Regions from separate parts of the Kerstersia similis genome, predicted to be linked through region 2. Evidence: predicted binding sites of a transcription regulator. Region 2 holds the regulator's gene; the other holds the start of a gene.
What was found. Region 2 encodes FNR, which switches genes on or off when oxygen is low (the NO sensors DNR and NnrR bind a similar motif). Its sites were predicted from a motif close to TTGATNNNNATCAA; they were not measured.

Region 1: a site for FNR is predicted at 2,138-2,151, ahead of adhP (alcohol dehydrogenase AdhP). Genes of this name have one in related genera too.

The regions. Positions count from the first base shown of each region.
Region 1 covers NZ_CBCSIQ010000024.1:48,254-63,571, forward strand. The annotation lists gene ACNA1V_RS13915 (ABC transporter ATP-binding protein) at 1-949, shown strand, start outside; gene adhP (alcohol dehydrogenase AdhP) at 1,098-2,126, opposite strand; gene exaC (acetaldehyde dehydrogenase ExaC) at 2,295-3,821, opposite strand; gene ACNA1V_RS13930 (sigma-54-dependent Fis family transcriptional regulator) at 4,131-6,245, shown strand; gene ACNA1V_RS13935 (hypothetical protein) at 6,285-6,830, opposite strand; gene ACNA1V_RS13940 (VUT family protein) at 6,824-7,462, opposite strand; gene ACNA1V_RS13945 (VanZ family protein) at 7,943-8,296, shown strand; gene ACNA1V_RS13950 (hypothetical protein) at 8,387-8,626, opposite strand; gene cydB (cytochrome d ubiquinol oxidase subunit II) at 8,637-9,770, opposite strand; gene ACNA1V_RS13960 (cytochrome ubiquinol oxidase subunit I) at 9,788-11,365, opposite strand; gene poxB (ubiquinone-dependent pyruvate dehydrogenase) at 11,507-13,243, opposite strand; gene mqo (malate dehydrogenase (quinone)) at 13,252-14,754, opposite strand; gene ACNA1V_RS13975 (cupin domain-containing protein) at 14,770-15,261, opposite strand.
Region 2 covers NZ_CBCSIQ010000001.1:113,832-129,149, reverse strand. The annotation lists gene ACNA1V_RS00490 (EamA family transporter) at 1-603, opposite strand, end outside; gene ACNA1V_RS00485 (Mth938-like domain-containing protein) at 1,112-1,573, shown strand; gene ACNA1V_RS00480 (peroxiredoxin) at 1,570-2,037, shown strand; gene ACNA1V_RS00475 (PhoH family protein) at 2,170-4,056, shown strand; gene fnr (fumarate/nitrate reduction transcriptional regulator Fnr) at 4,252-4,986, shown strand; gene ACNA1V_RS00465 (amidohydrolase) at 5,055-6,815, opposite strand; gene phaR (polyhydroxyalkanoate synthesis repressor PhaR) at 6,993-7,556, opposite strand; gene phbB (acetoacetyl-CoA reductase) at 7,622-8,359, opposite strand; gene ACNA1V_RS00450 (PHA/PHB synthase family protein) at 8,570-10,129, opposite strand; gene pgeF (peptidoglycan editing factor PgeF) at 10,291-11,058, opposite strand; gene ACNA1V_RS00440 (RluA family pseudouridine synthase) at 11,046-12,011, opposite strand; gene ACNA1V_RS00435 (outer membrane protein assembly factor BamD) at 12,134-12,913, shown strand; gene ACNA1V_RS00430 (ATP-dependent DNA helicase) at 13,025-15,091, opposite strand.

The sequences.
Region 1 (15,318 bases), on a different contig from region 2:
GTCCACGGGCCTCGTGATCCGTATCAACACCATGTCCGGCTGGATCATGTGGGTCGTGAGCGGCATTTTCGAAAGCTTCGGCGTGGTTCAGGACGGCTTGCGCACCATCGCCCAACCGCGCAGCGTCGTGGATGCGCCCAAGGCCCCGCCACTGGCCATCACCCAGGGCGATATCCGCTTTGACCATGTCCAGTTCCACTACGACGAACGCCATCCCGTTCTGCAGGGCGTGGATCTGCACATTCGTCCCGGAGAAAAAATCGGCCTGATCGGCCCATCTGGCGTCGGTAAATCCACGCTGGTCAACTTGCTGCTGAGGCTGTATGACGTCCAGGGCGGACGCATTCTGGTTGACCAGCAGGACATCGCCCAAGTGCAGCAGGATAGCTTGCGCGAACAGATCGGTATCGTGACCCAGGAACCGTCCCTGCTGCACCGCTCCATCCGGGAAAACCTGCTCTACGGGCGTCCCGGCGCCAGCGATGCAGAATTGTTTGAAGCCCTGGCCCAGGCCAGCGCCGCAGACTTCGTGCCCAAGCTGAGCGATGGCGATGGCCGCCAGGGGCTGGATGCTTACGTCGGCGAACGCGGCGTCAAACTGTCCGGCGGGCAGCGCCAACGCATTGCCATTGCCCGAGTCCTGCTGAAAAACGCCCCCATCCTGGTGCTCGATGAAGCGACATCGGCGCTCGATTCGGAAGTAGAAGCAGCCATCCAGGACAGCCTGGATATCCTGATGCGCGGCAAGACGGTGATCGCCATCGCCCACCGTCTCTCCACGATTGCCCGCATGGATCGTCTGGTCGTACTGAACCAGGGCCATATCGTCGAAAGCGGCACGCATGCCGAACTGCTGGCGCAAGGCGGCCTTTACGCCCGCCTGTGGGAACGCCAAAGTGGCGGCTTCATGGCACAAGCGGCGGAGGCCTCTGCCGATGTCGAAGCCTGACCGCAGGAATACCTGAACCTTGCCTGGCCCGACGGGCCAGGCTCACGCAGTGGCGGCCATAAAAAAAACACACCCCGAAAACGCGACAGATATCCGCGCTTCCGGGGTGTTTTTCATGGATGCGCCCAAGGGCGCATCCCTTCTGGCATCACGCAGCCAGATCCAATACGACGCGGCCGTTGATCTTGCCTTGGCGCATGCGATCGAACACTTCGTTGACGTTTTCCAGCTTGTCGGACGTCACCGTCGCCTTGACCTTGCCATCTCCGGCAAAATCCAGGGCCTCCTGCAAGTCCAGGCGCGTCCCGACAATGGAACCGCGTACGGTCGTGCCATTGAGCACCATATCGAAAATGGACAGCGAGAACTCGCCCGGCGGCAAACCATTGAGCGCAATCGTGCCGCCACGGCGCGTCATTCCCATGGCCTGCTGGAACGCGATAGGCGACACGGCGGTCACCAGCGCGCCATGCACGCCCCCGACTTCACGTTTCAGGTAAGCCGCAGGGTCGGTATTGCGTGCATTAACGGTGACTTCGGCGCCCAGCTTGCGCGCCAGTTCCAGCTTTTCATCATCAACATCCACGGCGGCAACATTCAGCCCCATGGCTCGCGCGTACTGCACAGCCACGTGCCCAAGGCCGCCGATTCCCGAAATGGCGACCCATTGCCCAGCCTGGGTCTCCGTCATCTTCAATCCCTTGTACACCGTCACGCCGGCGCACAGGATAGGCGCAATCTCGATGAAGTCCACGCTCTTGGGCAGCAAACCGACATAGGAAGCATTGGCCAGCGCGTATTCCGCAAAGCCGCCATTGACCGAGTAACCGGCATTCTGCTGCTTTTCACACAGCGTTTCCCAGCCGCCCAGGCAGTGCTCGCAATAACCGCAAGCCGAATACAGCCAGGGAATACCGACGCGATCCCCTTCCTTGACATGAGTGACGCCCTGGCCAACCGCCACGACATGCCCCACGCCCTCATGGCCTGGAATGAAGGGCGGATTGGGCTTGACCGGCCAATCTCCTTCCACGGCGTGCAGATCGGTATGGCAAACGCCGCATGCTTCGATCTTGACAAGGATGTCACCCGGCCCCGGACGCGGAACTTCAACTTCTTCGATCCGCAGGGGCTGGCCGAAAGTACGTAGAACTGCCGCTTTCATCGTGCGTTGCATGGATACGCTCCTTGAAACAAATCAAACACCATCATGGACAAAAGCGTGACCGGGCGTCTTGATCCCGATCATGCTTCGCCACCAAAGGGGTCTGTGGCGCTGGGCGCCACAGACAACGCGCAGGCAGCAGGCCGAAACGTCCCGGCCTACCGTCTGCTCGTTTCGTGCTCAATAAAAGCCCAATGCGTTGGGGCTGTAGCTCACCAGCAGGCACTTGGTTTGCTGGTAGTTGGACAAGGCGACCTTGTGGGTTTCACGGCCGATACCGGATTCCTTGTAGCCACCGAACGCCGCATGCGCAGGATAGAGGTGATAGCAGTTGGTCCAGACCCGGCCTGCCTGCACGCCACGCCCGACCCGGTAGGCTTGCGAACCGTCACGCGTCCAGACACCGGCACCCAGGCCGAAGGACGTATCGTTGGCGATGGCGATGGCTTCTTCCTCATCCTTGAACGTCGTGACAGCCGCGACGGGCCCGAAAATTTCCTCCTGGAAAATACGCATGTCATTCTTGCCCAGCAGCAAAGTCGGGCTGATGTAGTAGCCATCCTCCAGGCCTTCCTTGAGCGGGTTACGCGTGCCGCCGATCAGGCACTCTGCGCCTTCGTTGCGGCCGATGTCGATATAGGACAGGATCTTGTCCATCTGCGCCTTGGATACCTGCGCTCCCACCATGGTCTGGCGATCCAGCGGGTTACCGGTCTTGATGGACTTGACCCGGGCAACCGCCTTTTCAATAAAACGCTCGTAGATGGATTCCTGAATCAGGATGCGCGAGGGGCATGTGCAGATTTCACCCTGGTTCAAAGCGAACATAGACAGACCTTCCAAGGCCTTGTCCAGGAAAGCATCATCCTTATCGAGAACGTCGGCAAAGAAGATATTGGGCGATTTCCCGCCCAGTTCGACCGTTGCCGGAATCAGGTTTTCTGCTGCGGCATGCAGGATATGGCGCCCCACCGGCGTGGAGCCCGTGAATGCCACCTTGGCAATGCGCTTGCTGGTCGCCAAGGCCTCACCGGCCTCCTTGCCAAAGCCGTTGACAATATTGAGCACGCCTGCCGGCAGCAGGTCGCCAATCAGCTCCATCAGTACCAGGATGGAAGCCGGCGTCTGCTCTGCCGGCTTCAGCACGACCGGGCATCCTGCCGCCAGTGCCGGCGCCAGCTTCCAGGCGGCCATCAGCAAGGGGAAATTCCACGGAATGATCTGACCGACCACGCCAATGGGCTCCTTGAAGTGGTAGGCAACCGTGGTGCTGTCAATCTCGGAAATTGCGCCTTCCTCGGCCCGCAGGCAACCCGCGAAGTAACGGAAGTGATCCACGGCCAGTGGCAGGTCGGCAGCCATGGTTTCGCGCAGCGGCTTGCCGTTATCTATGGTTTCGGCAACCGCCAGGCGTTCGAGGTTCTGTTCGATGCGATCGGCGATGCGCAGCAGGATGTTGGAGCGCTCGGCAGCGGACGTCCTGCCCCAGGCGGCACGCGCGGCATGGGCGGCATCCAGGGCCAATTCGATATCCTGCGCGTCGGAACGCGGCACACTGGTAAATGCCTGGCCGGTGATGGGCGAAATGTCCTCGAAGTAGTTGCCTGCCACCGGTGCAACCCACTTGCCACCGATGAAGTTCTCATACTTCTTCTTGAACGGAAATTCGACATCCAGTCCCAGCTTCTTCAAATCTGACAGATTCATGCCTCTTCTCCTTTAACGGTTCGGAACCGCACCATGCGGCGCCGCCCTTGCCGGTACATAAGCAATTAGCATGCCAAGAAGCAGGAAAAAATGCTTCTCGTTTTCCGCGCTGGTGCAGGCGCAGGTTTAGGGCATAATTTGCTTATGCCGTACCTCAGCCAGTCCTGGCTGCAACGCTGCAAACCGCGACACTGCGACACATTCAAAGACAACACCTGTCGCATAAAGCGACACTTTGATTTTGCAATCTTTGTCGCCTTGCGCGTACCACGCATAGATCGTAACGACGTTCTAAGGGAGGCCATAGAGATGACATTCCATTTCGCCGCTGCACTGCAAGCCGAACCCTCTTCGGCCTCGGTGCTGCGTTCCTGGCAACGCTGCATGGCTCGGGAATCCGACATGCAACCCGATCCCGTCATGCTGGTACGCGGCGAACTCAATGTCAGGCTGGCACAGCATGCCAGCCTGCTGCAGGCGGCCCAGCCGGAAATCGACACGCTCTCCAATATGGTGGGGCGCCACGCCGGCATCGTGCTGCTGGCGGATGCCACTGGGGTGATCCTGCAAACCGCTGGAAACACCAGTTTCCTGCAACAGGCGGAAAGCGTGGCGCTGCAGCCCGGCGTCAGCTGGGCCGAACAGCACCGCGGCACCAATGCCATCGGCACTGCCTTGCTGGAAAACACGCCGGTACGCGTGCATGGTGCGGAACATTATCTGCACTGCAACCGTATTCTGAGTTGTCACGGTGCGCCGGTCTGGTCGCCGCGTGGCGACCGCATGGGTGTACTCGATATTTCCGGCGAAGCGTCGCAGTTGCATGACTACGCGCTGGGCCTGGCCGCGCTGTGTTCACGGCTGATTACCAACCGGATGATGCAGCAAAGCCTCTCCGGGCGGGAATTGCTCGTCTTTCAACGCCAGCCTTCCTTGCTGGAATCGACTGAGCGGGCCTTGCTGCTGCTGGAGGACGGCCACATTGTTGGCGCCAATGACCTTGCGCTGAGCCTGCTGCGCACCTCCTGGAGCGACTTGCTTGATCAGCCGGCGCAACGCTGGCTGGGCGAATGGCAACAACTGGGCCAGGAGGCCACCTTGCTGCGGGCCCCGGACGGCGAAAGCTTTTATGCCAGCCTGTTCCGCAATCGCACACTCATCCCGGTCGGCGCGACCTTCCCGGCATCCAGCGCCGTTTCCCTGGCAGCATCGGCTGCAAGCGCGCCGGTGTCTCCCCCTGCCGCAGCACACGCTTCCCCCCCAACGCCGGCCGCCTCTCCCGCACGCCCGGTACGCCCTGAGGGCCAGGCATCAGCGGAAACACCGCCCAGGGAAGAGCGGCCCGCAGGCGTCCGCCCCCACCCCGCCCTGGCACCCAAGCTGGCCCTGGATCCCCAACTGAGCACGCGATTTGATGCCGTGCGCCGTGCCTTTGATGGCGGCTTGGGGGTGTTTCTGCAAGGGGAAACCGGAGCCGGCAAGGAAATTTATGCCCGCCGGCTGCACGCAGCCAGCCGCTGGCGCAATGGCCCCTTTGTTGCCGTCAATTGCGGCGCCCTGCCTGAATCCCTGATCGAAGCCGAACTGTTCGGCTATGAAGCCGGCGCCTTTACCGGCGCGCGCCGCAATGGCTCGCGTGGCCGGCTGCGCGAGGCAGACGGTGGCGTTCTGTTCCTGGATGAAATCGGCGACATGCCTCTCAGTCTGCAGACCCGCCTGCTGCGCGCCTTGCAGGAACGGGCGGTGCAACCCCTGGGTTCGGATCGCCTGATACCGGTCGAATTCGGCCTGATCAGCGCCACCCACCGGGACATCGGCGCACTGGTGCAGGCCGAGCAGTTCCGTAATGACTTGTTCTATCGCCTGCATGACCTGCGCGTCAATTTGCCGCCACTGCGCGAACGCGCGGATTTCCGCAGTTATGTGTGCAGCATGCTGCGCGCCACCGCAGGCGATGCCCTGCCCTTGACCCTGGATGACAGCGCGCTGGATCAACTCACCCGCCACCCCTGGCCCGGCAATTACCGCGAACTCCAGGCCTTCATGCGTACCTTGAGCGTCATGAGCGCCCCCGGCAGCGTGATCACTGCCGCAGATGTCGCCGCGTATCTGCAAAATGTTGCGCTGCCCGGTAGCCAGACATCCAACACGGCCGGATCACCTCCCCTTCAGCCGGCATCGCCATCTGATACCGGCGCCGCCGCATCCGCCGTGGCAGCAGATGCTCCCCCCGCGCCCCGCACGAAGCCCGCCGGCCTGCGCGACGCCACGCTTGCCATGATCGAACAAACCCTGGCGGCCTGCAGTGGCAACGTGTCACAGGCGGCGCGGCGGCTGGGCATCCATCGCAGTACCATTTATCGTCACCTGGAACGCGACCCAGGGCTCATGCCCCCCCATGCCCTTGTCCGGGCCAGAGGCTGATTGCCCCGCCGGCTGCAACCCCGCCTGCCGGGCGTCCGTTCAACCCGCTGTCCGCACCCGCGTACGAACCGCCTGGCCCAGTTTGGGCAGCACAAAATATCCTTCCAGTTCGACGCCATGCCCTAGTACCCGTGCGCAATCCCGGGCAAGCACCTGCGTCAACTGCTCGACATCACGCACCAGACGATGCCCGATGAATGCCTGGAGATAAGCCCCCAGTGAAAACACTTCGAGCAAGCGCGCCCGGCTGCGATAGCGGATATGCAACCAGGACCCCTCCCCCGGATTATGCGAGGCCGGGCACAATTCGGGCAGGATCAGCTCATGCTGCTGCCAGGTCCGCATCCCCGGATGCGGATTGGCAATGGTTTTCAGCACGGCCCCCGTGTCCGGCGAACGATAATCATCAGGACGCTCGGGAACAGCCGTATGGTCGCTCGCCACATCGGCTGCCATCCCGGCCACCACGGCCACCGTGGTCGCCTCAGCCTCCCCTGCTGTTGCGCCGACCCGCGACGCTGACCGCTGGCCCGAGGATCGTGCCAGCGCTTGGCGCATCTGGCGCGCGGCATAGGCACTCAGCATGATTTTTCTCCAGATTGTGTCATTTCCAACGGCCCATTAGCGACAGGCACGGAACAGACAGGCACCGAACAATCTGGCACTGTCAACGGGCAGGCGCCCGTTCCGCCTTGCTGCCGGCGTCGCTCCCATTGCATGAACGGCAGCCAGGCCAGCACGGCGGCAATCAGAAACTTGCCGATGACATCCGCATAAATGATCTGCGTCATGTCATAGACGCTCATGGCTCCCGCAAAAGCCAGCACCGTGAAGGCGGTACTGTCCAGCGGGACGCTGACGGCATTGCTGGCAAGCACGCGCGCATGCCAACGCCTGTGGCGCAGTCGCTGAAACATGGCCGTATCGGCCAACTCGCCTGCCAGTATGGCGGCGAACGAGGCCAGTAAAAAACGTGGTGGTACGTGAGCGATGAACTGGCCGTAGGCTGCCGTCACCAGCAGGGCCAGCCCGATGGCCAGATAGACCGTCGGCAGACCATAGGCGTGCAGGCGATCACGCAAGGTGAAAACCGCCGCGAAGAAAATGGAACCGATACTGAAGAGACCAAATCCTGGCAACCCGATAAAGCTGTCCAGAAAGATATTGGCCAACAAGATGGCGCAGACATACGCTGCCAGCCAGCAGGCGCGCAACATGAAAGACTCCTTGCCCGCCACCGGACATATCCAGCGCGGCGCAGAACAGGAAGAGACACGACAGAGGGCGAGAGCCCAAGCCGCAAAACCGCATTCTAGCGTATCGCCCCGCTGGCCCGCACTGCCGCCGCCCATCCTCCAGGGCAGGACACGGCCAGGCTTGCAGCACAGGTTCACCGTTCGTCCCCTGCCGCCCTGGCCATTGGCCTCGTCCGGACTCGATGTCAGCTTGCCTATCCTGGCCACGTGATACGATCCCAGCGCTGAGCTTGCAAGGCTTGGCCCGACCTCCCCGGTATTTCGGGCTATCGCTGCACCACCCCGCTTTACTCTGTACCTCGCAGGCACGCCCGATCCTGATGCGCCACCGGACTGTTCGGCCACTTGGCCGGTTCGACCCCAATCGCTGAACAAGCGAGCCGCTGCGCAGGCCGGACTGTCACCGTTGTCTATTCCCGTTCTGTTTTCATGACTCAATCAATGCTTGACCGACTGGCGCTGGCTGCCACCCTGGCCCTTCTGATTGCTATCACTTATCTGACGCTGGCCGCGCCGGGCTCCCTGCCTCGCGTTTCCGGCGGAGACAAGCTCCACCACGCACTGGCCTTTGCCGCGCTGGTCTTTCCCTTCGTGGTCGCCCGGCCGCGCTGGGCCTTGCGCACTTTCGCTGCCGCCATCGCCTATGGCGGGCTGATCGAACTGATACAGCCGAGTTTCGGGCGCTCTGGAGAATGGGCGGATCTGCTCGCCGATACCATCGGTGCCGCGGCGGGCATCGTACTCGCCTGGCTGACGCGCTGGCTATTGCCTATCAGCAGAAAAACCGCAGCCTGAGCTCTAGCCCAGCATGAAAAAAAGAGGCGTTCCGGCCAAAACCGGAACGCCTCTTTTCCTACTGGCCCAGCCAGCCTGGGAAAGTCAGCCTCAGTAGCCTGAGGTGTCCTTCGCAGCCTTGGCCTGGCCGGCTGCGCCCGCGTCGCCACGCTCGGCGGCGTCTTCCTGCGCTTCAAACAGGACGCCACCCAGCGCTGCTACCAGGATCATGAACCCTGTGCCCAGCAGCCAGGAGAAATACCATGGCCCGTAGTCACCCAGCACAATCGCCAGCAGGATGACGATCACTGCGAGAACTCCGGCCACGATGAAACGTGCAAGTACCGACATGTCCGCCTCCTTACAAAGCGTGGTGAGAGTTTTCGACCTGCTTGGCATCCACCTTGCCACGCATCACCCAGAAGGCCCAGCTGGTGTAGCAAATGATGAGCGGCATGAAGATGATGGTAAAGCCCAGCATCCAGCCCTGCGTGACAGCACTGGCACCGGAGTTCCAGACGGTCAGGCTATGCGAGGGATGGGTCGATGAAGGCATCATGAACGGGAACATCGCTGCACCTGCCGTGCCCAGCACGCCCACCCAGGCCAGCGCGCCCAGCCACCAGCCCAGCAGCTCACGACGGGCACGCAATGCCAGCAGCCCCAACACCACGCCGATATAGGTCAGCGCCGGCAAAATCCACAGCACGGGGTACTGGCTGAAATTCGCCAGCAGGCCGCCGGGCACGCGTTCCACCGTTTGGTGCAGCGGCGTTTGCGCTGCGGCGAAATCCGGGCTCTGCACAATACGGAAGCCGTCCATGCCGGAAACCCAGAAGCCGCCGATGGTGAACAACACCAAGGCGACCACGCCCCCCCACAGGGCCGCACGGCGCGCGCGCACAGCGACTTCACCCGCGCTGCCGCTCATCAGCATGGCACCCCCCATGTAGATGGACATGGACACGGACACCAGGCCGCACAGGATGGCGAACGGGTTCAGCAGTTCCAGGAAACTGCCGGTGTAGTAGGACGTCAGGCGCCAATCGAAATGGAACGGCACGCCCTGCAACACGTTGCCAATGGCGGCACCGAAAATCAGCATGGGCACGAAACCGGACACGAACAGGCTCCAGTCCCAGGCATTACGCCAACGTTCGGACGGCATCTTGCTGCGGTACTCGAAACCCAGCGGACGCACGATCATGCTCCACAGCAGCACCAGCATCACAATATAGAAGCCGGAGAAGGCCGTGGCATAGACCAGCGGCCAGGCTGCGAAGATGGCTCCGCCGCCCAGGATGAACCAGACCTGGTTGCCGTCCCAGTGCGGACCGATGATGTTGAGCGCCACGCGGCGTTCCGCATCGGTGCGGCCCACGAAGCGCAGCAGCGTGCCTACGCCCATGTCCATGCCGACCATGACGGCCAGACCGATCAGCAACACGCCCAGCAATACCCACCAGAGCACTTTCAGTACGAGATAAATCTCCATGACGAATCTCCTTGAGCTCAGGTTGCAGCGGCCGGGGCCGGCGCAATGGACGGAACCGAAGCTTCGGGCTCGGGATCATCAGGCCCCTTGCGGATGGACTTCAGCATGAGGAAGATCTCGATGACCGCGAAGATCGTATAGATCACCACAAAGCCGACCAAGGACACGATCATATAGGTCAGGCTATGCGTGGATGCAGACAGCCAGGTCGGCAGCACTTCATATACCGTCCAGGGCTGGCGACCCACTTCAGCCACCAGCCAGCCCATTTCACAGGCCAGGAATGGCACGGGAATCATCCAGACCGAACCGCGCAGGAACCAGCGATAGTGATGCACCTTGTTGGTCAGCGTCAGGATAATGGCCAGCAGGAAGTAACCCAGCATCAACAGACCCAGCGCCACCATGACCCGGAACGACCAGAAGATCAGCCAGACCTCAGGAATGGTGTCCTTGGCTGCCTTGTCGATATCCGCTTGCGTCACGCGCGACACATCACCGTCCGGTGCGTAGCGTTGCACCAGGAAGCCGTAGCCCAGATCGGCCTTGTGCGCTTCAAACTGCGCCAGCGCTTCCGCATCGGTCGGGTCGGCGCTCAGTTTCTCCATGGCTTTCAGCGCGGGAATGCCGCTCTGTATCCTCACCTTGGCACGTTCCTCCAGCACATCGACCGCCGGTACCGTACCGTCCAGCGAGTGCGTCACCAGGATGGACAGCATGGCCGGAATCTGCAATGCCCACAGGTTGCGCTGCTCGTCCTGCGACGGGAAGGCGATGGCATTGAAGGACATCGGGGCTTCTTCGGTTTCCCACAATGCTTCCATGGCCACCAGTTTCGTCGGCTGCGCATGCGCGCCCACGAAGCCCAGTGCATCGCCCAGCGTCAGTACACCTGCCGTCCCCAGCACGCCGAACAGCGACGCGATGCGGAAGGAACGCTTGGCCAGATCCATATGCCGGTTGCGCAGCATATAGAAGGCACTGACACCACAGACGAAAATCGCCGCTGTCACATAGCCTGCCAGCACCGTATGCACGAACTTGGCTTGCGCGTCAGGGTTGAAGAACAGGTGGAAAAAGCTTTCCAGTTCCATACGCATGGTCACCGGGTTGAACGCGGCGCCCTGCGGACTTTGCATGAAGCTGTTGGCCACCAGAATCCACAACGCCGACAGGTTGGAACCCAAAGCGACGAGATAGGTGACGACCAAGTGCTGAGCACGGCTCAGCTTGTTCCAGCCGAACACCATCAGCCCGATGAAAGTGGATTCCATGAAGAAGGCCATCAGCCCTTCCACGGCCAGCAGCGCGCCGAAGGCATCGCCCACAAAACTGGAATAGAAGGACCAGTTCGTACCGAACTGGAACTCCATCGTCAGGCCGGTCGCCACGCCCAGCGCAAAATTGATCATGAACAGCTTGGCCCAGAACTGGGTCATGCGGCGATAAACTTCCTTGCCCGTCGCGACATACACCGTCTCCATGACGGCGATGAGGATGGACAGTCCCAGGGTCAGGGGGACGAACAGGAAGTGATAAAGCGCAGTTGCCGCGAACTGAAGCCGCGACAGATCGACCACTGCATCATCTACCATCACATTACTCCTTGTGATAATGGATCCCGGAAAAGGCGGGACCGGCCCGGCTCACACCTGCAGCCGGCACTTACCTAAAAGGCGCAGACTCGGTCTGCGCCCTTCCTGGATGCCTTGGATCAAAACCCCCGCTGTCCGGTATTACCGGGGCAGCAGGTTGGTCTTGGCCAAGTCAATGACGTTGCTCATCTTGCCGTCCATCACTGCACGCAAGCCCCACAGACTGAAACCCTTGACCTGTTCGATGCCGATCGTGGGCGGCATGACCAGTTCCTGCTTGGCCGTCACGACGTCCAGCAACGCCGGGCCGTCATGCGCCAGCACTTCCTTCACCGCCGCTTCCAGATCGCCCGGATCCTCCACGCGCACGGCATGGATACCCACGGCACGCGCCACGGCGGAGAAATCGGGGTTGTCGAGATCCACTTCCGTGTCGATGAAACCCGCGGCCTTCATTTCCAGCGCCACGAAGCCCAGCACGCCGTTGTTGAACACAACGATCTTCACGGGCAGGTTGCGATGCTTGACGGTAATCAGGTCGCCCATCAGCATCGAGAAGCCACCGTCCCCGGAGAACGTCACGACCTGGCGGTGCGGCTGGGAGGCCTGGATGCCGATGGCCTGCGGCAGCGCATTGGCCATGGAACCGTGCGTCAGCGAACCGATCAGGCGGCGCTTGCCGTTCATCTTCAGATAACGTGCCGCCCACACCGTGGCCGTGCCGACGTCCGCCGTGAAAACAGCATCCTCATCGGCATGCTGGCTCAACAGGCTGGCCAGGTATTGCGGATGAATGGGCGGCTTGCCTGCCTTGCCCTGGGCCAGCTCGTCCAGACCGGCACGGGCGTCCTTGTAATGCGCCAGCGCGGCATCCAGGAACTTGCGGTCGGTACGTGCTTTCAGCTTGGGCAGCACGGCTTCGATGGTCAACGCCACATCGCCCACGACGCCCAGATCCAGCTTGGCGCGGCGGCCCAGGCTTTCCGGGCGGATATCCACCTGGACGATCTTGCAATCCGTCGGCAGGAATTGCTTGTACGGGAAATCCGTGCCCAGCATCAGCAGCGTGTCGCAATGATGCATGGCGGCATAGCCCGAGGAAAAGCCGATGAAACCCGTCATCCCCACATCGAAGGGGTTGTCGTACTCAACGTGTTCCTTTCCGCCCAGTGCGTGCACGATGGGGCTCTTGAGCACGTCGGCCAGTTGCAGCAACTGGGCATGCGCGCCCGCGCAACCGCGGCCAGCGAAAATCGCCACCTTGGACGAATCGTTGAGCAAGTCTGCCAGCGCCGTGATTTCCTCGTCAGCCGGCGTGACCTTCGGCTGCGGCGGCAGCAGGCCGCGACGCGAAGTGACGCTCTTGCGCGGCGATGCCTGCAGCGCCACGTCACCCGGCAGCACCACGACAGCCACGCCACGCTTGCCAACGGCCGCGCGGATGGCATTGTCCAGCACATAGGGAATCTGGCTGGCGTCAGACACCAGTTCGCAGTAGTGGCTGCACTCGCGGAACAATTCCTGCGGATGCGTTTCCTGGAAATAGCCGCTGCCGATTTCCGCCGATGGAATATGCGCGGCAATGGCCAGCACCGGCGTCCGGCTGCGATGCGCGTCGAACAAGCCGTTGATCAGGTGCAGGTTGCCCGGCCCGCACGAGCCGGCGCACACCGACAGCTCGCCCGTCACCTGGGACTCACCGGATGCAGCGAATGCGGCCACTTCTTCGTGGCGCACGCCGACCCATTCCACTTCCTTTTGCTGGCGCAGCGCTTCCGTCAGGCCATTCAGGCTATCGCCGACAATCCCGTAGATACGCTTGACGCCACTTTCCGCCAGCGTACCGATTACATACTCAGCAACATTCTTGATGCTCATGGCAACCCTCAGATGAATTCCAGATTAAGCGTGGCCGCCGTGGACTTGCGGATTTCGCGGCAAGCATCGGCGTCCGTCTTCAGATCCACCCCGTAAGTCGGGATGATGGTCTTCAGCTTGGGCAACCAACCGTCGGCAGTCAGTTTGTCGGCAAAGCACTTCTGCAGGACTTCCAGGGCAATGAAAGCCGCCGTCGAGGCGCCTGGCGACGCACCCAGCAGCGCGGCCAGCGACTTATCGCTGGAAGCGATCAATTCGGTGCCGAACTCCAGGACGCCTTCCTTCTCCGTGCCCGGCTTGATGATCTGCACACGCTGGCCGGCGACGGCAGTCGTCCAGTCCGGCGTCTTGGCATTGGGATAGAACTGGCGCAGCATCGCGAACTGATCCTTGGCGCTTTGCAGCACTTGCGAAATCAGGTACTCGCTGAGCTGCCAGTTGTCCTTGGCCACATCCAGCATGGGCAGGATGTTGCCCGGACGCACGGAGCGGAACAGGTCGGTCAGCGAGCCATGCTTGAGGAAACGCGTGGAGAAGCCGGCATACGGCCCGAACAGCACGGACTTCTTGCCGCCGATCACGCGCGTATCCAGGTGGGGCACGGACATGGGAGGCGAACCATGCGGCGCCTTGCCATAGACCTTGGCATGGTGGCGTTCGCTGATGCTATCGACATCGCAACGCAGCCAGATGCCGCTGACCGGGAAGCCGCCGTAGCCGTGGCCTTCGGGAATGTCGGACTTCTGCAGCAGTTCCAGCGCACCACCGCCGGCACCGATGAACACGAACTTGGCCGTCAGGCTCTGGCGCTCGTGCGTTTTGGTGTCCTTCAGATCGACGCGCCAGCTGCCATCAGCGTCGCGCTTCAGATCCTCGACGTGCTTGAGGTAGTGCACCGAAGCGTCGGGCTGTGCGGCGAGCTGCTTGATCAGCAGGTGCGTCAGCGCGCCGTAATCCACATCCGAACCGGTGATGATGCGGGTAGCGGCAACCGGATCGTCACCGGTACGGCCTTCCATGATCAGCGGCGCCCAGGCCTCGATCTGCTTAGGATCTTCGCTGTACTCCATGCCGTGATAGCAGTGGTGCGCGGACATTTCCTTGAAACGCTCACGCAGATAGGCGACGTTGTCCTTGCCCCACACAAAGCTCATGTGCGGGCACGGATGAATGAAAGCCTGCGGATCCGGGATCGCGCCCTTCTTCACCAGGTACGACCACAGCTGACGCGACAGGTCAAACTCGGTATTGACTTCCAGCGCTTTGGAAATGTCCACGGTACCGTCCGGCCGGGCCGGGGTGTAGTTCATTTCGCAGTTGGCCGCGTGGCCGGTACCGGCGTTGTTCCAGCCGTAGGAACTTTCTTGCGCGCAATCTTCCAACGCTTCGACAATCACGATCTTCAGCGAAGGCTCAAGTTCCTTCAGGACCGTGGACAGCGTGGCGCTCATGATACCAGCGCCGATCATCACGATATCGGCGCTTTCCGGCAGGTTCACATTATTCGACATATCCCTCTTTCCTCGTCAGTTGCCGGCCTTCGCCGGTACGAACAGCACCTCAGCATTCGGGGCCAGGATCACATAGGCCCGACGCCAGGGGTCGCTACCAATCAGGCGCCAGCGATGTCCGCCGCCTGTCGTATCTTCGGCCCAGAGCACATCGCCCGGGGACAATTGAAAGCGCTTGCCGCCGCGCGTTTCGAATTCCAGCGTGCCGCTCAGCGTCAGCACGAACTGGTGGGCCGGCGCTTCATGCCAATCGAAGCTGCCGCCTTCGCTGGTTTCACGAAACGAAATACTGACCGCACCGGCGACTGCGCTAAGGCTATCGCCGCGCTCGCCCTTGGGCAGATCAATCTGACCCTCTTCGAAATACGACTGGCCATCATCGCCAGTAAAAAGATGCACACAACGGATCATCGCAATCCTCTCCTTGCCAATCACTTGTCTATCGACTGCCACTACTTTTTCCCATACCGCGCTGGCGCAGCGACGCATGGGGAAAAACAGTGTCACGCCCACTTCAACAATCCGACGTCATAAACCCGACTGCCAGACGCAGCTAAAGGCGCC
Region 2 (15,318 bases):
AACCAGGGCCCAGGTGGAATCCAGGACAAAGGAACCCGAGCCGATCTGCAGAATGGCGCCTCGAAAGAAAACGACCGAGATGGCAAACATGGACCCCGAAAACAGGCCCAGGAAAATCGGCCGCCAGGAACCGCCGCCCGCCATGGCACCCGCCGAGATCCGCGACATCAGCACCACGCCGACCGATGCCAGCAAAATGGCGCCCATGCCCAGCCAGGACATCGGATCGCCCAGCACCGCCATGCCGAACAAGGCGACCTGAATAGGTTCGGTCTTGATCCAGGCCGTCACCGTGACGAAAGAACGCTCTTTCATGGCTGCCAGCATCAGCGCCGTCGCGGCAATCTGCGTGATGGCGCCCGCCAGGATGTAGCCCAGAAACGCCGTGTTCACACCCGGCGCGGGATGCCCTTCCCAGGCCAGCACGACTGCCAGGAACAATAGCGCAAAAGGAAAACCGAACAGAAAACGCACCTGCGTGGCCCCCAGCGTGCCCAGGGTGCCGGTCAGGCTGCGTTGCGCCGCATTCCGGCCAGCCTGAAAGGCGGCAGCAGCGATCGTGGCGGGAATCCAGAGCCAGGCGAGTTCCATATGCAAAGACAAGAAAAAAATGCAGGTCAGAAAGAAGAGCGGCCCAGGCGAAAAACCGCCAAAAAAACCGCCAAAAAACCGTCGTAAAAACGGTGGGAAAACTGCCCATGGCAGCCCAGACCAGCCATGGCCGCCCAGGCGCAGCAGATGATGGCCGTCAGATAAGCGGCAGAAACCATCAACGCTGGCTCAATGCGAGGCCATCCGGGCGCCGGAGCGCCGCAAAGGCCACCGGGATGCGGGCCGCCGGAGTGTGCGAAACGAGAATCAACGCGATGGGATGATACGCCCATGCCCGGACAGCTCCACCCCGACATGACACAATGTGTACAAACCGCTGGGCTCGCCGCTGCGCCCGGCCATGATCCCGGCGGGACCGCCAGACCCTCTTTGCTGCGCACGGATTGCCGAACCCGGGCTCGGGTTTGCGCTATTATCAGAACAAGAATGACACCGGGCGCTGTACCGCTGGGCCACCTTCCTTTCCCCGGCCTGGCGACGCCCTCTACGGAGTCCTTGCTTGAAACTGCATTCCGATCCCGCCACTTCCCTCAACACGGTCACGGCCTACGGCGATGACTACATAGAAATCAACCAGGTGCGCTACACCCATGCGGTTGTTTTCGGCCCCGAAGGCGAAATTGGCCACTGGCCGGTTTCGCGTCCGGAAGAGATTGCCGCTCCTCATCTGCGCCAGGCCGCCAGGCTGGAAGACCCGGCCGCCAACCCCCTCGCCTTTCTCGATGAGCCGGAACAAGATGCCGTCCCCCGGCGCTCGCCGTATTCCCCCGAAGTGCTGTTGATCGGCACCGGCATGCGCCAGCGCCTGCTCGCGCATGCCTTGCTGCTGCCGCTGCTGCGCGCCGGCGTCGGCGTAGAAGTCATGGGCACCCAGGCGGCCGCACGCACCTACAATATTTTGATGGCAGAAGGCCGGCGCGTTGTCGTCGCGCTGCTTCCTACCGGAGACCAGCAAGCATGAGCCAGATCCAGATCGGTCATCCCGTTCCGTCTTTTGTCGCGGAAAGCACCATCGGCCCCATCAGCCTCGCTGAATGCGCGGGCCGCGCCGTGGTGCTGTATTTCTACCCCAAAGACAATACGCCAGGCTGTACCACGGAAAGCTGCGACTTCCGCAACGACTATGCCGCCTTCATCAAGGCCGGCTGCCTGGTATTTGGCGTCTCGCGCGACAGCCTGCGCTCGCACGAAAACTTTGCCGGCAAGCACGAACTGCCCTTTCCACTGATTTCCGATCCTGACGAGACCCTGTGCAACCTGTTCGGCGTCATCAAGATGAAGAACATGTACGGCCGCCAGGTACGCGGTATTGAACGCAGCACCTTCCTGATCGACGCCACCGGCAAGCTTGTGCAGGCCTGGCGCGGCGTCAAGGTCCCCGGACATATCCATGAAGTTCTCCAGGCAGCGCAAAGCATAGGCTGAGCCTGCTGCCGACCGGGCCTGCGCCATGCCGTCAGCACCGTACCGCCGGTACCCTGACTGCCTGCGCCAGGCTAGACACTACCGTGTTCCTTAGAACGTTTCCCAGCGCGCCTTTTCCGGAGCCAACTGTTCATGCCTCTTCCCAAGCTGCCAGTCCGTCCCGCCACGATTCTTGACGCCCCTGCCAAGGCACCGGCCTATCGGCCAGCCCCTCGCAAGGCGGAGCCCGTCGCCGCGCTCGCTCCTCTCGCTGCAGTCGCCACGGAGGCCCAGGAAGCCAGTGCCACCGCACCGGTTTCCCAGACGGCTACCGCAGTGCGGGCGACGCCGCCCGCCGTCCCGACGCCCTCTGCTGCCCCCCCTGCGGTCTCCGCCCGACAGACCGCAGACAGCGTACCGGCAAGCCAGCCGGCGCAGGCTGCGTCAGCAGCGCCCGAGGCGCCCAAGGCACCCGCCAGGCCCGGCCGCAAGCAGGCGGCACGCCAGGTTGCGCCCCCCGCCGCCGCAGCCGTGGAATCCGATGTGCCGCAGGCGCCGGTCGCGCCGCTGGTTCCTGTGCCTGCCAGCAGCGCGCCTGCAGTGCCTGTGGCGGCCGCACCCACCCGTTCGCGCCGCCGCGGCCGCCATGTTGCCAACGACCCGCGCAAACTGTTCGTTCTGGATACCAACGTCCTGCTGCACGACCCCAGCAGCCTGTTCCGCTTCCAGGAGCACGACGTCTATCTGCCGATGATGACGCTGGAGGAACTGGACCATCACAAGAAGGGCATGTCGGAAGTCGCCCGCAACGCCCGGCAGGTCAGCCGCTCGCTGGATGCGCTGATGGATGTCACCCCCGACATCACGCAGGGCATGGCGCTCAGCGCCCTGGGCAACAAGGATGCCAGCGGCAAGCTGTTGATCCAGACCACCGCCATGGAAGGCGCCTTGCCGCCCTCCTTGCCGGTCGCCAAGGCAGACAACCAGATCCTGGGCGTGCTCAAAGCCTTGCAGGACAGCCGTCCGGAACAGCCCGTCGTCCTCGTCTCCAAGGACGTCAACATGCGCCTGAAGGCGCGTGCGCTGGGCATGTATGCGGAAGACTACTTCAATGACCAGGTGCTGGAAGACTCCGACCTGCTCTATACCGGCCTGCTGCAGTTACCGGAAAACTTCTGGAACAAGCACGGCAAGGACATCGAATCCTGGCAACAGGGCGGCACGACGTATTACCGCATCCATGGCCCGCTGTGCAGCCAGTTCACGGTGAATCAGTTCGTGTTCCTGGATGGCGCCCTGCCGCTGCATGCCCGCGTCAAAGAAGTCAGCGGCAAGACTGCCGTCCTCGCAACGCTGCGCGACCACTCCCACGGCAAGAACAACGTCTGGGGCATTACGGCCCGCAACCGTGAACAGAATTTCGCCCTGAACCTGCTGATGGACCCCGATTGCGACTTTGTGTCGCTGCTGGGCCAGGCAGGCACCGGCAAGACCCTGCTGGCGCTGGCCGCCGGCCTGGCCCAGGTGCTGGAAACCAAGCGCTATACCGAGATCATCATGACGCGCATCACCGTGCCCGTGGGCGATGACATCGGTTTCCTGCCCGGCACGGAAGAAGAAAAGATGCAGCCCTGGATGGGCGCGCTGGACGACAACCTGGAAGTCCTGCACTCGACCAGCGGCACCAACGGCGGCGACTGGAACCAGAATGCCACGCTGGACCTGATCCGTTCGCACATCAAGGTCAAGTCGCTCAACTTCATGCGCGGCCGCACTTTCCTCAATAAGTACCTGATCATCGACGAAGCGCAAAACCTGACGCCCAAGCAGATGAAAACCCTGGTCACCCGCGCCGGACCGGGAACCAAGGTCGTCTGCCTGGGCAATATCGCCCAGATCGACACCCCGTACCTGACCGAAGGCAGCTCCGGCCTGACCTACGTGGTGGATCGCTTCAAAGGCTGGCCGCACGCCGGCCATATCACCCTGCAACGCGGCGAACGCTCGCGCCTGGCGGACTACGCCGGCGACGTCCTCTAAGCCTGGCAACACCATGGCCGGCTAGCCCTGAAACCAGGGGTAGCCGGCCATTTTGCGTCTTATTGAGCAAAGTCAATTACAATCCTTTGAAATCATCGGACAGATTCCGGGCAAATTTCAAACGTTTGTTCGATGCTCTGCCCGGGTCTTACGGTATGCCTGCTGCCGCCTCTCTCACGGAATTCACACCCATCCATGGCCAAACGAGTCCTCCTGCCCTCTGAAGCCGTGCACTGTTCCAGTTGCATGCTGGGGCATGTCTGCCTGCCGATTGGCATGAATACCCACGACGTCGCCAAACTCGATGGCCTGATCAAGGAGCGCCTGCGCATCGAAAAAGGCCAGCCGCTCTACACGCTGCACGAACCCTTGACGGCGATCTACAGCGTCCGCATCGGTACCCTCAAGACCCAGATCGAAAATGCCCAGGGGCAATTCCAGATCACCGGCTTTCACCTTCCCGGTGAAATTGTCGGCCTCGATGGCATGGTAGAAGGCCACCATGTCTCCAATGCCGTCGCCCTGGAAGATGCCGAAGTCTGCGTCATCCACCTGGAAGACCTGGACAATCTTGCACGCCACCTGCCCAGCCTGCAGCAACAGATCCTGCGCCTGATGAGCCGCGAAATTTCGCGGTCGCACCAGATGCTGATGGCCTTGGGATCCATGCGTGCCGAACAGCGTCTGGCGGCATTCCTGCTGAATCTTTCCACCCGTCTCTCGGCGCTGGGCTACTCCTCCACCGAGTTCGTCATGCGCATGAGCCGTGAGGAAATCGGCAATTACCTGGGGCTCACCCTGGAAACCGTCAGCCGGCTGTTTTCACGTTTTGCCCGCGAAGAGCTGATCCGCGTCAATCAGCGCCAGGTGCAACTGCTCGACAAAGAGAAGCTGCACAAGCTGATCGAAAAAGAAAAAGACGCCGCCTGAACGCGGCAGCCCCGGCTCGCCGGCCAGGGTTCTGCCCTCTTGCCCGACATAGCCGGCCCTATATGGCGCTATGGCGCTTCATATATCTTTCGGCCGGCAAAATAAGTGGCCAGCACCTGGGTCTCTTTCAAGGCTGCGGCATCGACCGCCAGCACATCCCTGTCCAGGACAATAAAGTCTGCCTGTTTGCCCGCGGCCAATGATCCGATCTGCTCAGCCTGGCCGATGGCCTGCGCGGCATGCCGGGTATAGGCCAGCAGCATGCTGCTGGCATCCATGCGCTCGGCCGGGTTCAAGCCCCCCTCGGGCCCCAGGCGCGTCATTGCATGGTGCATGGCTTCCCAGGGGTTGGCCGTTGAAATCGGCCAATCGCTGGCACCCGCAATGACGGCCCCCTGCGTTTGCAGAGAGCGGGCCGGATACTGCCCCATGAACGCCTGCTCGCTCAGATAGGGCTTGACCAGATCCAGCAGGTAATTGTCCATCTCGGCCCAATGCAGCTGCATCACAGCGATCACGCCCAGGCGCGCAAAACGGGGATAATCCGTCGGATCCACCAATTGCAGATGCGTGATGGAGTGCGATATGCCGCTCTCCCGCCGCTGGCGGGCGCACTCGAAGGCATCCAACGATTCACGCACGGCTCGGTCGCCCAGCGCGTGGATATGCACCAGCCAACCGCGCGCATCCGCCGCATCCACCAGTGCCTGCAAGCCATCACGGCTCAGCAACATCTCGCCGCGCATGCCTGAATTGCCATACTGGCCTAGCAGGGCGGCGCTTTGCGCCGGATACTCCAGCACGCCATCGGCAAATATCTTGATTCCTGGCAGGCTCAGGTTAGGGATCCCCAGGAACTGCTGCCGCACCTCTGCCAGCCGATCCAGATCTTCCGCATCGCTGAACGGGCTGACAACCAGCAGGGCTGCCACATGGGCGGTCAGCTCCCCCGCTTCGGCCAGGGCGCGATATGCAGGCAGAATACCCGTGCCCGTACTGCCTGGCGCACGCGAAAACAAGGCCTCGCCCGGGCCGGCATTGGCAGCCGGGTCCATCCAGGCCGTAATGCCATAGCGATTGTTGGCCTGCACGGCAAACCTTGCTGCCGCCAGCAACTGCGCGGCGTCCGGCCGCGGCAACTGCAGCGTTGCCAAATCCACGCCGGCATCCACCAGGATGCCGTCAGGCTCACCCTCCGGCCCCAGCCCCACGGTATGCCGTTGCGCCGCCGTCAGGCGCTGCGCATAGTCCCGATTGATGCCTGCCTGGGCCCGCATGGCGCGATTGGCCCAGGCTGTATGCAGATCAGACCCCATCAGCAACAGGGCTTGCCCCTCCCAGCCAGGGCCGTCGAACGCGGCAGACAGACGCTGAGGGTCAGCCCAGGCATCGGGATTCACGCCAAACACCACCAGCGGTTCGCCCGCTTTGCCGCCTGCGGCGGCGCGCCACGCCTGCACCCGCCGGACAAGCTCGGGCAACGCCAACGCCTCGTCCTCCAGGTTCGGCGACAACGCGGCCAGACCTCCGATCACCGCATGGGTATGCGCATCTATGAGCCCTGGCAAAACCCGCTTGCCCTCCAGGTCTATCACCTGAGTCTGCGGCCCCCGATAGGCCAGCACCGCATCCTGCCCGCCAATGGCCAGGATGCGCCCATCCTCGACCGCAAATGCCTGCGCTGCAGGCTGCGCCTCGTCCGCGGTAAACACCTGGGCATTGATGAAAATGGCGTCGGGTGCGGCCTGAACCGTCATCGACAAGCCGGCCAATGCCCCTGCCAGAACCCCCGCCCAGACTGACAGGCACGACGTTTTCACAATAGCCATGGATGACTCCTGTTGCGAACGGCTTACTGCCAGGATGATGCCCAGGCCGGCCACCGGCTCGGGCTTGGCCCGCCCTGACCGACCGGAAGCATGGCGCAATGGGACAATGGAAAAAGGCGGCGTCCATGCGCTGCCTTTTTCCATCCTTGCCCGTTTTCTCTGTGCTCGCGCTCCAGGCTAGCGCTGCTCGTCCTTGCCGCCCGGCGGAAACGGAAAAGTGGAAAACAGGTTGCGTGCCTGATCCTGCATCTGGCCCTGCATCTGCACGAACAGATTCTTGCTCTGTTCTATGTAGTTGTTCATCATGCTCTGCACCATGGGCGCCTGCACGTTCATGAACTGCGCCCAGACTTCGGGGCCGAACTGCTTGCCGTACAAGCCTTGCGACTGTTCGGCCATCCGTTCCTGGATTTCCATGAATGCCTGCAGGTTCTTTTCCAGGTACGAACCCATGATGCCCTGCATCGCGTGACCATAGAAACGGATGATCTGCGCCAGCACCGGCGCCGAGAACATCGGCATGCCGCCGCTCTCTTCTTCCAGGATGATCTGCAGCAGGATGCTGCGCGTCAGGTCTTCGCCGGTCTTGGCATCGACGACCAGGAACGGCTCGCTGGCAATGACCAATTGCTTGACGTCAGCCAGGGTGATGTAGGTACTGGTTCGCGTGTCGTACAGACGGCGATTGGGGTATTTCTTGATGAGGCGTTGCGCCGCCTCGGCTGGCTTGGCTTGAGTCATGGCAATCCTGATAAAACTTCATTTGCAGCGGCGCCCCGAATGGCGGGCGCCGGACGGCGGTTTCCTCACCCCATGTGCAGGCCACCATTGACGGAGAAATCCGCCCCGGTGGCAAAACCTGCATCAGGCGAGGCAATCCAGGAAACAATGGAAGCAATCTCTTCCGGTGTTCCCAGGCGGCGCACAGGAATGGTTCCAACGATCTTTTCCAGCACGTCGGAACGTATGGCGCGCACCATTTCGGTACCGATATAGCCGGGGGAAACCGTATTCACCGTTACCCCCTTGTTGGCCACTTCCTGGGCCAGCGCCATGGTGAACCCATGGAGACCGGCTTTGGCCGTGGAATAGTTGGTCTGGCCGAACTGGCCCTTCTGGCCATTGACCGAGCTGATATTGATGATACGACCCCAGCCGCTGCCCACCATGTCCTCAATCACCTGCTTGGTCACGTTAAACAGGCTGTTCAGATTGGTGTTGATGACTGCCATCCAATCCTCGCGGCTGAGCTTGCGAAAGACGCCATCGCGCGTGATCCCGGCATTGTTCACCAGCACATTGACCGGCCCCAGTTCAGCACGAATTTTCTCAAACGCCGCGACAGTCGAATCCCAGTCGGCCACATTACCCACTGACGCGTGGAACTGGAAGCCATCGGCCTCCTGCTCGTCCAGCCACTGGCGCCAATCCCGGCTGGGGCCGCAACCGGCCACCACGATATAGCCGTCACGTGCGAGGCGACGGCAGATTGCCGTTCCAATTCCACCCATTCCACCCGTGACATAAGCAATTTTCTGACTCATTTTGTGTCTCCTCTTATTCCCATCTTTATCGCAACACGCGCCCCATGCGGGCCATCTTGCCGGAAAACCGGCCCTGGCGGTATCGGTATTTGCATTGCCCCGCCCTCAGACGGCGCCGGCAGACGCCGCCCCGGCCGACACCCATGGCGGTCGTGCCGCACGACGGCCATGGCCGGTTCCAGGGCGGTGCTGCGTATTCAGCGCTGCTTATTATTCAGCCTTGACGCCTACATAGCGGCCGGGCGCCGGCTCCAGGGGCTGATAACGGGCGTTACCGGGCTTCTGCGGCGCCCGACGCTCGCGTCCTCCGTGCGGCGCCAGCCAAGCCAGCCAATCGGGCCACCAGCTGCCCACATGCTGCTGGGCGGCTTGCAGCCAGGCGTCCGGATCGTCATGCTGGCCGTCTTCAAGGATCCAGTGCTGCCGGCGGCTGCCGGCTGGCGGGTTGACGACACCGGCAATATGGCCCGACGAGCCCAAAACAAAACGGGTAGGCCCGCGCAGCAGCTCAAGACTGGCGTAGGCGGTTTTCCAGGGCACGATGTGATCATCGCGCGAGGCATACACATAGGTCGGCACATCGACCAGCCCCAGATCCAGCGACTCGCCGCAAACCTCCAGCGCCCCCGGAATGCACAAACGGTTTTCCAGGTAAGCCTGGCGGAAATACCAGGTGAAGAATGGGCCGGGCAGATTGGTGCCGTCCGCATTCCAGTACAGCAGGTCGAACGGCGGCGGTGTATCGCCTTTCAGGTAGTTCGACACGAAGTACGACCAGACCAGTTCACGCGGCCGCAAGAAGGCGAAAGTCGTGGACAGTTCGGTCGCCCGCAGCAAACCGCCTTGCCCCAGCGAGGCATCGCGCAACGCTGCATGGGCCTCATCGACAAAGACCTTCAATACCCCGACGTCGCGGAAATCCAGCATGGTCGTCAGCAAGGTGAGCGCCGCCACCGGTTGCTCGCCGCGTGCCGCAGCCACGGCCAGCGCCGCGCCCAGCAGGGTGCCGCCGATACAAAAGCCCAGCGCATTGACCTGGGGCTGGCGGGTGATATCCGCCGCCACCGCCAGCGCACGCAAGACGCCGTCCTCGACATAGTCATCCCAGCTGGCCTGCGCCATGGTATCGGCATCAGCATCGTCCGGCTGCGGGTTGCGCCAGGACACCATGAATACGGTATGCCCGGCTTCAACTGCATGCCGCACCAGGGAATTCTCCGGACGCAAATCCAGGATGTAAAACTTATTGATGCAAGGCGGCACGATGACCAGCGGCCGCGAAAACACCTTGGGGGTGAGCGGATCGTACTGGATCAACTGGAACAAGGCATTTTCATAAACCACGGACCCCGGGCTGACACCCAGATTGCGCCCCAGTTCGAATACGCTCTCATCGCTTTGCAACATGCGGCCACGCCGCACATCCGCGAGCAGGTTCTCCATGCCTCGGGTCAGGCTGGCGCCCGCGCTTTCACTGGCACGACGGATCACATCCGGATTGAGCGCCAGGAAATTCGACGGCGCACTGGCTTCCAGCCACTGCATCAGGCTGAATTCCAGGCGTTCGCGCGCCTCGTCGGACAGATCGACCGTACGCGCCATGCGGGTCAGGGTCTGCTCTGCCAGGACATGCAAATGCGCCAGCAACAGGTGTTGCTGGCTTTCGGCCCAGGCCGGCGCGCTGAAACGCCTGTCCCGCAGGGACGGCAATGCCCCCGTCTGCCAGGCTTGCAGCAATTGCTGGTAGGCAGCTGTAAATTCCTGCTGCATAAGCTGCCACGCCTCGGGCGGACAGAAAACCGGTACTGAATCTGACGCTGCTGCCTTTGGTCCGCCCACATCCTCTCCCTATCTTCTTGCTGCTTTTCTGATGTTGCCTGCGCCCGCCTGGGCTGTCAATGCGGCAGCGCAACATAGCGCTGCCGCCCGACTCAGGGCAACCAGGCCAAGGTCGCCAAACGGCCGGTCATGCCGTCGCGCCGATAAGAAAAAAATGCCTGCGCGTCACTGAAGGTGCATTCACCGCTTTGCGCAACGACTTCGACGCCAGCCAGGCGCAGGCGGCGTTCGGCCAGCGCGGGAAGATTCGCCAGCCATTTCCCCGGCACCCCGGGACGCGGCTGAAAGGCTTCGGCCGCAACCGCATCGACACTGACAAACGCCTGCCTGACTTCTTCGCCGACCTCGAAAACAGACGGGCCGATGGCGGGACCGATCCAGGCGCGCCACCCGACCGGATCGGGACATTTCTGCCGCAGGGCGTCCAGCGTGGCCTCCAGTACGCCTGCTGCCAGACCGCGCCAACCGGCATGGGCCGCGCCCAGTGCCTTGCCATGCGCCTCGGCAATGACCACCGGCAGACAATCCGCCGTCAGAATCGCCAGCACACGACGCGCCTGGGCCGTCACAACGGCGTCGGCCTCGGGCTCCTCTCCGTCGCCCAGCGGCGGGCCGTCGGCATCATAGACACGAATACCGTGTACCTGCCGCAACCACACCGGTGCGCCCGGCAGCGCCGCCGCCAGGCGATTGCGGTTGCGCACCACGGCCTCGGCATCATCGCCTGCCAATGCACCCAGATTCAGGCTCTCGAAGGGCGCCAGGCTGCTGCCTCCCTGCCGCGTCGTCGTAAATGCCGCCGCGCCCAGCCAATCCGGCGCCGCCACTACCGGCAGGCCCGCCCGATCTACTCGTCCCATGCGATTGTCTCCCTGACTTGCTGCATATCGGCAGGCACAGGCGCCTGCCACTGGCGCAGCCCGTGGCCTGCCGGATCGTCGAAACGCAGGGCACGCGCATGCAGCATTTGCCGCTGCGCACTGCCCACCCGGCGGCCACCGTAGATTTCATCCGCCAGCAAGGGATGTCCCAAGCTGGCGAGATGTACGCGTATCTGGTGCGTGCGGCCCGTTTCCAGCCGGCACACCACTGCCGTCACAGGCAGCCCATCGACTTTTCCGCGCGCCGCTACCGCATAGTGCGTCACCGCTGGCTTCGGCGCCACCGGGCTCTCCACCGCCATGCGGACCGGCACACGCCGGTCACGGCCGATGGCGCGGTCCACGATACCATCCCGCGCCACCCAGCCATGCACCAGGGCCAGATACTCCCGCCCCATGGTACGCGCCTGCAGCTGCCGCACCAGATGCGTCTGGGCCAATTCATTGCGCGCCACGACCAGCAGCCCGGAAGTATCTTTATCAAGCCGATGCACAATGCCTGCACGCGCGACGGCGGCCAGCTCCGGATAGCGGAACAGCAGGCCATTGAGCAAGGTGCCATGCCAATTGCCCGCGCCGGGATGCGTGACCAGCCCGGCGGGCTTGTTGACGACAATCCAGTCCGGGCTGTCGGCCATTACCTCGAAGGCGACATCCTCCGGCTCGAAGGCCTTATCTTCGGGCGCCGGCTGCGGCACGACCGTCAGCACATCGCCCGGATAGACCGTACTGCGGACCTTGGCCGGCGCCGGATTCTCATTGATACGCACCGCACCCGCTTCGATCCAGCCCTGCAGACGGGCCCGCGAGTGCCCTTCAAGCAGCGCGGCCAAGACCTTGTCGAGCCGGTCGGCGCGGAACGATTCCGGCACAACCAACTCCAAAGCGTCATCATCTGACAAAGAAACCGGGCTATCAGTACGTTCAGGCATGGTGTCGATCTTATAATCAGCCCGGAATGCTAACACCAAGGATATATTCCGTGATCAGCCAGATTGCCATTTCCTTCCGCCGTCGCGGCTCATTCAGCCGCTCCGTGCTGCTGCCCATCGTCCTGGGCTCGGCCGTGCTGCTGTCTGCATGCGGCACTGCCGGCCGCGAACGCGACATCACTGCCACCTGGACGGCGGAACAGCTTTATCAGGACGCCAAGGCGGAAATCGACTCGGGTAACTGGACTGCTGCCCGCAACCGTCTCGTCAGCCTGGAAAGCCGCTACCCCTTCGGCGTCTATGCCCAACAGGCAATGATCGACCTTGCCTATGTCAACTGGCGCGATAGCGAGCCGGACCAGGCACTCGCCACGATCGACCGCTTCCAGCAACAGTATCCCAACCATCCCGGCACGGATTACATGCTGTACCTGAAGGGCCTGATCAGCTTCACGCCGCCCAGCGCTTTCATGGCCAACCTGACGGGCCAGGATCCCTCGGAACGCGACCCCAAGGGGCTGCGCCAGTCGTACGACGCCTTCAACGAGCTGATCACGCGCTACCCGGACAGCAAGTATGCCCAGGAAGCCCGTGACCGCATGGCATGGCTGGTCAATACCATCGCCATGAACGAAGTACACGTCGCACGCTATTACTTCGAACGCGCCGCCTATCTGGCCGCCATCAATCGCGCGCAGGCCGTCATCACCGATTTTGAAGGGGCGCCCGCCACCGAAGAAGCCCTCAAGCTCATGGTGCTGGCCTACGACAAGCTGGGCCAGAACGACCTGCGCGACGATACCCAGCGCGTGCTGCTGGCCAACTTCCCCAATGCCACGCTGGTCATGAACAGCGACTATGACGACAAGCCGTCGTGGTGGAACCCGATCGGCTGGTTCTGATCACCGGTATCCGGGCGACCATTCCAGAGGATGCGCTGACGGGCACAGGCGGCCCGGCAGCGACATTGCGGCGTCGCCCCTGCCTGCCCATCGGGCCGGGGCGGCTGTCGCCTACTCCTGGGGGCTGGTTCCCACCGGCGCAGCACCGGCGCCTGCCGCCGCCCTGGCTGCACGGCGTTCATGGAAGAACGCTTTCACATCCTCGACGCTGCGGGTGCGTTTGAAGGGCGGCAATCCGCGCCACAGACGCTTGCCATAAGGTTTGTCCACCAGCCGGCTATCGGCCACCATCAAGACTCCCCAGTCCGACTCGGTACGGATCAGCCGGCCCGCGCCCTGCTTGAGCGCAATCGCGGCTTCCGGCAATTGATATTCCCCGAAAGGATTGCCGCCACGTTCGCGGCAGGCCCGCACCCTGGCCTCGACCACCGGGTCGTCCGGCGGCGCGAACGGGAGTTTGTCGATCGCGACCAGGCGCAGGGCGTCACCCGGCACATCCACGCCTTCCCAGAAGGTGGCGCTGCCCACCAGCACGGCACGCGGCTCCTTGCGAAACCGCTCCAGCAGCTCGCCGCGCGCGCCCTGCCCCTGCCGCATCAGCGGCCAATCCCAGCCGCGTTCGTCATAGATGACCTCAAGCGCCTGGGCAATCCGTTCCACGGCCCGCAAAGTAGTGCACAACACCAGCGCGCCGCCTTCGCTGGCCGCCAGCACATCGGCCAGCATGGCAACAAAGTCTTCGGTAAACCGGGGCGACTGCGGTTCGGGCAGCGAACGCGGCACGAATAGCAGGCCCTGCGACGCATAATCAAAAGGCGACTCCCAATAGCCGATATCCGCCCCCGACAAGCCCAGCTGGTCGATGAAGTGCGCAAAATCTCCCCAGACCGATAACGTGGCCGAGGTCATGACCCAGGCCTGCCCAGGCACCCGGCAGCGCGAAAAAGTGTCACTGACCGATAGCGGTGCGCGCTGGATGCGCAAGTGATGCGCCCCCAGTTCCACCCAGCGCACGGCAGCGCCGGACGCCGTCCCGGCAGCGGCATCCGGGGCGCTGCCAGCGGCAGGTGCTGCCGCCGCGGGCGCTGTCTTGCCTTGCCAGCGCGCCAGCCGCGCAGCCATGCCCTGCACTGTCCGTTGCGCCGCCGCCAGATCAGGGTGGCGCTCGGCACAAGCCTTGAGCACGGCTTCCATTTGCGCCAAGGCATCGCCAACCGCCTCCAGCCTGCTGCTGAAATCATCTATGCCGAAACGCAGCAGGTTTTCAAGCGTGGCCTTGCGGCCCGGTACCTGCTCCAGCGGTGCACAGCTCAACCGCCATTCACGCACCGCCGTTTCCAGCGCGCCGCACAGCTCGGCCCAATGACAGGATTCGCGCGCCTGGGCCAGCCCCACTGCCTGCACCTGGCGCGCCAGATCCAGCAACTGGTGCGTGGACAGGCTATCGCCCAGGAAACGCGTGGCGGTATCCGGCAACTGGTGGGCTTCATCAAAAATCACTGCCGAGGCTTCCGGCAGCAGATCGGTCACGCCTTCTTCCCGCAAGGCCAGATCCGCCATGAACAAAGCGTGATTGACCACGACGATATCGGCTTCCTGCGCCTGGCGACGCGCCTTGATCACAAAGCAATCGCGCACGTTCGGGCATTCCTGCCCCAGGCAGTTGTCATGCGTCGAAGTGACGCGCTGCCAGATTTCGGCGGTTTCCGGCACCGTTGCCAAGTCGGCCCGGTCGCCGGTCTGGCTTTCGTTGGCAAACAGACGGATGCGCCGCAGCTGGCTGATTTCTGCGCGCGAGCGCAGGCCCCTGTCGTCCTGCTCAAGATTGGCCAGGTGATAGTGGCAGACATAATTGCCGCGCCCCTTCAGGAGGGCCACGGTAGCGGGTACCGCAAGCGCCGCCCGTACCCGAGGAAGGTCGCGCTTGAATAATTGATCCTGCAGTGTCCGGGTACCGGTGGAAATCAGCACTTTGCCGCCCGCCAGCAGGGCAGGCACCAGATAGGCCCAGGTCTTGCCCGTTCCCGTACCGGCTTCGGCCACCAGCGTGGAACCGTTGCTCAATGTTCTGGCAATGGCGCGCGCCAGCTCCACTTGCGCCGCGCGCGGGCGGAACCCCGGCACCCGGGCCAGCGCCCCATCCTCGGCAAACTGCGCCGCCACCTGTGTTTCCAGCATGAACCTTCCGTATGAATTGCGGCCATGATCGGCCGCCGCGCGGCATCTGCTGCCTATATCACGCAGCGCAATGCTGCGTGATGCTGCAGCCCATCGGCGCTGCCTGGCCATGATTTCCAGGGCCGCAGCGCAAACCAATGCAAGATCATAGCGCCTGCCGCACGGCCGACCCAGGCACTTATGGCAAAATCGGCCACTTGTCCTGTTGATTCATCCTGTAGATTACC